Regions from separate parts of the Gordonia sp. WA4-43 genome, predicted to be linked through region 2. Evidence: riboswitches for the same ligand, from Rfam matches in the RefSeq annotation. Region 2 holds a riboswitch; the other holds the start of a gene.
The links. Region 2 has a riboswitch for cobalamin ahead of LEL84_RS20315 (FecCD family ABC transporter permease). Riboswitches for the same ligand answer to the same signal wherever they lie in the genome.
Positions count from the first base shown of each region.

Region 1: linked by a shared signal. The riboswitch ahead of LEL84_RS23915 (CbtB domain-containing protein) and the one ahead of LEL84_RS20315 (FecCD family ABC transporter permease) in region 2 are both predicted to bind cobalamin.

Region 1 covers NZ_CP084736.1:5,262,405-5,265,700, forward strand. The annotation lists gene LEL84_RS23910 (ATP-dependent helicase) at 1-1,512, opposite strand, end outside; cobalamin riboswitch at 1,530-1,690, shown strand; gene LEL84_RS23915 (CbtB domain-containing protein) at 1,726-1,962, shown strand; gene LEL84_RS23920 (CbtA family protein) at 1,969-2,799, shown strand; gene LEL84_RS23925 (histidine phosphatase family protein) at 2,817-3,296, shown strand, end outside.
Region 2 covers NZ_CP084736.1:4,488,024-4,491,319, forward strand. The annotation lists gene LEL84_RS20310 (ABC transporter ATP-binding protein) at 1-606, opposite strand, end outside; gene LEL84_RS20315 (FecCD family ABC transporter permease) at 630-1,709, opposite strand; cobalamin riboswitch at 1,756-1,934, opposite strand; gene LEL84_RS20320 (L-lactate dehydrogenase) at 2,051-3,004, shown strand; gene LEL84_RS20325 (alpha/beta hydrolase) at 3,007-3,296, opposite strand, start outside.

The sequences.
Region 1 (3,296 bases), 770 kb from region 2:
GCCCGCGATCAGGTCGAGGGTCGCGTCGAAGACGCCCCGGCCCAGTTCACGGTAGGGCGCCGCGCGCCGGACGACCTCGTACCAGTGATCGACCTCGAGGTCGTCGACCGCGGCCGCCGCGATGGTCTGCTGGGCGAGGATGTCGAGCGGATTCTGCGGGACCTTGATCTCCTCGATCGCGCCGTCGAGCATCCGGCCCACCGTCACCGTGCAGTGCAGCAGATCGGTGCGGTGCTTGGGGTAGAGGATGCCCTGGCTGATCTCGCCGACCTGGTGCCCGGCGCGGCCGATCCGCTGCAGTCCACTCGCCACCGACGGCGGGGACTCCACCTGGATGACGAGATCGACCGCACCCATGTCGATGCCGAGTTCGAGTGAGCTGGTGGCCACCACACACGAGAGGCGGCCTGCCTTCAGGTCGTCCTCGATCTGGGCGCGCTGCTCCTTGCTGACCGAGCCGTGATGGGCGCGGGCGAGAACCGGCTCGGCGCCGGAGCTCGCGCCGCTGCCCATCACGAACGCCGGGGCGCCGCCCGCGACCGACGGATTGCCGGTCGGTTCGGCAGGCTCGCCGTGGCGCTCGGCGTGGATCTCGTTGAGCCGAGCGGTGAGCTTCTCGGCGAGGCGTCGGGAGTTGGCGAAGACGATCGTGGCGCGGTTCGCCTCGATCTGGTCGACGATCGAGGCCTCGACGTACGGCCACAACGAGCCGGCAGTCGGCGAGAACGCGTCGTCCAGCGCCGCGGGGTCGGCATCGGACACCGGCGGCGGGATGTTGGCCATGTCCTCGACGGGGACGTCGACGCGCAGGTCGAATGTCTTGTCGGCCTTGGGTTTGACCACCTGGCACGGCGCGGCGCCGGACAGGAACCCCGCGACCACCTCGGGCGGGCGGACCGTCGCCGAGAGGCCGATCCGCTGGGCGGGTTTGTCCAGCAGTTCGTCGAGGCGCTCGAGGGTCAGCGCGAGATGGGTACCTCGTTTGGTCGCGGCGACCGCGTGGACCTCGTCGACGATGATCGCCTCCACGCCGGTGAGACTCTCCCGCGCGGCCGAGGTGAGCATCAGGTACAGCGACTCGGGGGTGGTGATGAGGATGTCGGGTGGGGTTTTGACCAGCGCACGCCGATCGGCGGCGGAGGTGTCGCCCGACCGCACGCCCACGGTGATGTTGGGCTCCGGAAGGTTCAGCTCCTGGGCCGCCCGGGTGATGCCGGTCAGCGGTGCGCGCAGGTTGCGCTCGACGTCGACGGCCAGCGCCTTCAACGGCGAGATGTAGACGACCTTGGTGCCCGCGGGACGATTGCCGGCGTCGGCGGCGAGCCGATCGAGAGCCCAGAGGAACGCGGCCAGGGTCTTCCCGGACCCGGTCGGTGCGATGACCAAGGTGTTCGCGCCGTCGGCGATGGAGGTCCAGGCGCCCTTCTGCGCAGCGGTGGGCGCGGTGAACGCACCCGAGAACCACCGCCGGGTGGGGGCGGTGAAGCGGTCGAGCACCGAGGGGCGGGGCATCTCTCCACTATGTCGCACTCGTACGACAGAACGCGGTATACAGTCTCCTCACGCCTGTACGGGGAATCCGGTGAGAGTCCGGAACGGTCGCGCCACTGTGAACGCAGCCCAGATCGACACGGTCGACGTGACGGGGCATGCGTGAGTCAGGATGCCGTGCCGGCGTGCACCACCCGTGAACTCTCCGACGCGAGATCGGCGAAAGGACCCACCATGACAGCTCCCCGTACCGAGGCGGCATTACAGGTCGCCCCGGCCCGTGCCCTGCCCGTACCGAACATCTCCGTCGCGAGCGCGGCGCTCTGGCTCAGCCTGACCGTGCTGCTCGCCGGGCTGGCGTACTACTTCCTCGGTTACGACCAGGGGGTCGTGTCGGTCTTCGGCTCCGACACCCACGTGCACGAGTTCGTGCACGACGCCCGCCATTTCCTCGGCTTCCCCTGCCACTGAGTCGACATGGAGAAGAAGTTCATCGGCGCCGGCCTGCTCGCAGGTCTGATCGCCGGCATCGTCTCGTTCGTGTTCGCGCGGTTCTACCTCGAACCCGTCGTGGGCAAGGCCATCGACTACGAGAGCGCCCGCTCGGCGGCCGAGGAGGCCCTGGCCCATGCCGCCGAACCGGGTGGTCACACCCATGGTGAGGGCGGAGAGTTGTTCACCCGCGCGATGCAGGAGAACCTCGGCGCGGGGATCGGCAACGTCGTGTTCGCGGTGTGCATGGGCGCGTTCTTCGCGGTGGCGTTCACGGTCTTGTGGAGCCACGTCGGCAGCCGTCATCCGGCCACGGATCCCCGTGCGGTCGCGGGCGTGCTCGGCGGCATCGGTTTCGTCGCCGTCTTCGCCGTCCCGTTCTTCGCCTACCCGGCGAACCCACCCGCCGTCGGCGACGACGACACCATCGGCGAACGAACCGGTGCCTTCCTCACCATCACCGTGTCGTCGGTGATCCTCGCCATCGCGGCGGTGGTCCTGGCGTCGTGGTTGCGCCCGCGCATCGGTGGGTTGGTCTCGGCGGTCGCGGCCACGGTCGCCTATCTGGCCGGCATCGCGATCGTGCTCGCCTTCCTGCCGTCGTTCAGCGAGGTCCCCGGCCCGGTCCGCGACGACGCCGGACAGGTCGTGTTCCCGGGCTTTCCCGGTGACGTGATCGGGGATTTCCGGGTGTATGCGGTCGCCAACCAGGTCATTCTGTGGACGGTTCTCACCGTCTCGTTCGCTCTGATCGTGGGGGCGATGGCCCGGTCGCAGGCGACTGACCGCGCTCGCGCGGTCTCCGTGCCGAACTGAGGCGATCACTGCCCGGCATGCAGATCATCACCGCCGGTCGCACCGGCCCCAACCGGTCGGTGCGGTTCGGCGGTGACCCGGTTCTCGATCAGCGTGGTCGACGCGACGTGCTCGCTCTGAGCGCGTCGCTCACCCGCCCGATCGACATCTGCGGCCCGGAGGCGGCGACCCGCGCCACCGCCGAGATACTTGGCGCGACAGGCGGCCTCATCGTCGACGACGCGCTGCGGACGCTCGATGTCGGTGCGTGGTCGGGCCTGTCCCCGGAGGAGATCGACCCCGTCGACCTCGGCGGGTGGTTCACCGACCCGGAGGCCCGCCCGCACGGGGGTGAGAGTGTCGCGCAGTTCGTCGACCGAGTCCATGCCTGGCGTGCCGGGCAGGCCGAGCACGGCGATGGCTACGTGGTGGTCGCGATGCCGGTGGCGCAGGCCCTGCTGTGCGTCGATGCGGACGGGTTCTTCGCGCGGGAGGTGCGTCCGGCCACCCTCTACACC
Region 2 (3,296 bases):
GAAGTGACGCAACACCAAGTCCAGGTCGTGCATCGCCGCGACCACGGTGGCGTCGAGCTCGTTGAGGATCTCCATCAGTCGTAGTCGCCAGGCGGCGTCCAGGTGATTGGTGGGTTCGTCGAGCACCACGATCGGGGTCTGCTGAGCGAGCGCGCGGGCGAGCACGACGCGGTGCCGTTCGCCGCCGGACAGCTGGGTGCACGAGCGGGTGCTCCAGCCATCGAGCCCGACCTGGATCAACGCGCGATCGACCACCGTCTTGTCGTCGGAACTTCCGGTGGACCAGGCCGACCGGTACGGGGTCCGGCCGAGGCCGACCGCCTCGGCGACCGTCAGCTCCGCGGAGGGCTGTTCCTCCTGGCCGACCACGGCCATCGACATGGCGCGGCGTCGCGAGGGGATGCGGTGGAGGTCGTTTCCGTTCACCTCGACGGTGCCGGCGGCCGGGCGTTCGAGACCGCACAGCGTGCGCAGCAGGGTGGTCTTGCCGGAACCGTTGGGCCCGACGATGGCCAGTCGGGTGCCGGCGGGGACCGCGAGATCGACATCCCGCAGTACGACGCGGCCACCTCGACGGCACGCAAGCGCGTTCGCGCGCAACGACATCGACGATGCGCGGGCGGGGTCGATCACGAGCCTCCCCCGAACACGTACTGGCGTCGTCCCATGAGGAACAGGAAGATCGGCGCCCCGATCAGGCCGGTCACGATGCCCAGCGGCATCTCTCGCGGTGCGGCCGCCACCCGCGAGATCACGTCGACCCACACCAGGAAGAGCGCACCGCCGCAGACCGCCACCGGCAACATCGCGCGGTGGGTGGCGCCGACCAGGAGTCGCGCCGCGTGCGGGACGATGAGACCGACGAAGCCGATGCCGCCCGCCACCGCGACGAGCACGCCGACCAGGAGACCCTGGACACCGAACAGCGCGTTGCGCATCGCGCGTACCGGCACGCCCAGCGACGTCGCGGTGTCGGTGCCGGCCGCGTAGGCACCGAGCCAGGAGTGGATGGCGAGCATGGCCACGACGGTGACCAGCACGACCGCCCCGGCGATCTGCACTTTCGCCCAGGTGGCGCCCGCGACGCTGCCGAGCATCCAGAACATCACGTTGTCGGCGGCGTGCGGGTCGGCGGCGGTGAACACCAGCAGCGACGACAACGCCATGAACGCCGAGGACAACACCACCCCGGACAGGATGAGTCGCAGCGCGGTCAGCCCGCCCTGGGCGCGGGCCACCAGGTACACCGTGACGGTGGCGGCCAGCGCGCCGAGCAGCGCCCCGCCGGACAGCGCCCAGACGCCCAGTCCCGCGAGCACGCCGAGGGTCATCACCGCGGTGGCCCCGACCGCCGCGCCGGCGGACACACCCAGCAGGTACGGCTCGGCCAGCGGGTTGCGGACCAGGGCCTGCATGAGTGCGCCGGCCAGCGCCAGCCCGGCTCCGACCAGCGCGGCCAGCACGGACCGGGGCAACCGGAGATCCCAGATGATGACGGCGTGCGCGGAGTCGAGCTCGGCCCCGGTCATCCGGCCGACGACGGTGTGCCACACGTCGCCGACGGGGATGGTCTCCGCGCCGAAAGCGGTGGCCAGGGCGATGCTGAGGAGGGTGAGGACGAACAGTACTGCGGCTAGCGGCGTCGACGGGAGTCGCCGGACCGACGGGGCGGTCGCGCTCTCGGTCGTGCCGTCGGTACGACGGGACACGGGTGGTACTGCCTATCGGTCTGGGTATCTGTGCGCGAGATACACGATGGACTCGAGCGAGAACGGCCGGTAATCGGACTCGGGATCGTGGCGCCGGCGCCTTCCCGGGTCGCCCCGGTGTCCGCGCCGAATCCGTCTCCCATACCGTTGCGCGCCAGTCCCGGATTCACACCGGGTTCCCTGACACCCACGTGTGCGGGTGTGACCGTTCTCGGCGCCCACGCTATCAACATCGACCGCCGACCGAACGCGCGGTCGGCCGGCGCAGCCCGGACAGCCGACTTCCGAGCACCTAGGCTGGTGCCGACGATCGACGAACCCGACGCGGAAACGGTGAACCGATGGACGTACGAGACACGAAGCTGGCCATCATCGGGGCGGGTGCGGTGGGCACCGCGATCGCCTACTCATCCCTCATTCGAGGTGTCGCACGGACCATCGCCCTCCTCGACATCGACGCCGCCAAGGTGACCGCCGAGGTGCTCGACATGTCCCATGGCCTCGAGTTCGTGCCGCGGGCGGACATCATCGGATCCGACGACGTCTCGGTGTGCGCGGACGCCGACGTCGTCGTGTTCACCGCCGGCGCGAAGCAGAAGCCAGGGCAGTCGCGTCTCGAATTGGCCGAGGCGACAATCGGTCTGACACGCGCCATCCTCCCCGGGGTCTTGGCGGTGGCCCCGAACGCGATCTATGTGATGGTCACCAATCCCGTCGACATCGTCACCTACGCCGCCCAGGAGATCAGCGGGTTGTCACCGCACCAGGTCTTCGGGTCGGGCACGGTGCTGGACTCGTCCCGCTTGCGGTTCCTGATCGCGCAGCACTGCGGGGTCGCGGTACAGAGCGTGCACTCCTACATCGTCGGCGAACACGGCGACAGCGAGATCCCGCTGTGGAGTTCGGCGTCGATCGGGGGCGTGCCGCTCACCTCGTGGACGCCGCTACCCGGCCGTCCGGCGATGGACGTCGTTGCGCGCGAACGTATTCACCACGAGGTCGTGCACGCCGCGTACACCATCATCGAGGGCAAGGGGGCGACGAACTACGCGATCGGTCTGGCCTCGACGCGCATCGTCGAAGCGATCCTGAACAACGAACACCGGGTGCTGCCGGTGTCGACGCGGGCCGACGGTATCGAGGGGCTCGACGGCGTGTGCCTCTCGTTGCCGACCGTCGTCGACCGCGGTGGTGCCCAGACCCGGCTCGATGTCCCGCTGTCGGACTCCGAGCGGGCGGGTCTGCTGGCATCGGCGGAAACGCTGCGCGGGATGCAGGCGCGGTTCGGGTTCTGACGTCACACGGGGACGGTCCCGCGCAAGAACTCGAGCTGATCGGCGACCACCCGCTCGAAGTCGTCGCCGACGTAGATGTCGAAATGTCCTGCCGGATAACGAATCACTCGCGCTGCCGGGGCGCGGCGGGCGTACCGGGCAGTCGGTCCGGCCGGCGCCACGGTGTCCTTGTCGCAGATGCACACGAGCGTGGGACAGGTGAGCTTTCGCAATGCCCGACCAGGCGTGTGCAGCGGGATGGCGAGACCGACCCGCGCGGCGACCTCGTTGATGAACTCCAGGTCGTCGGGCA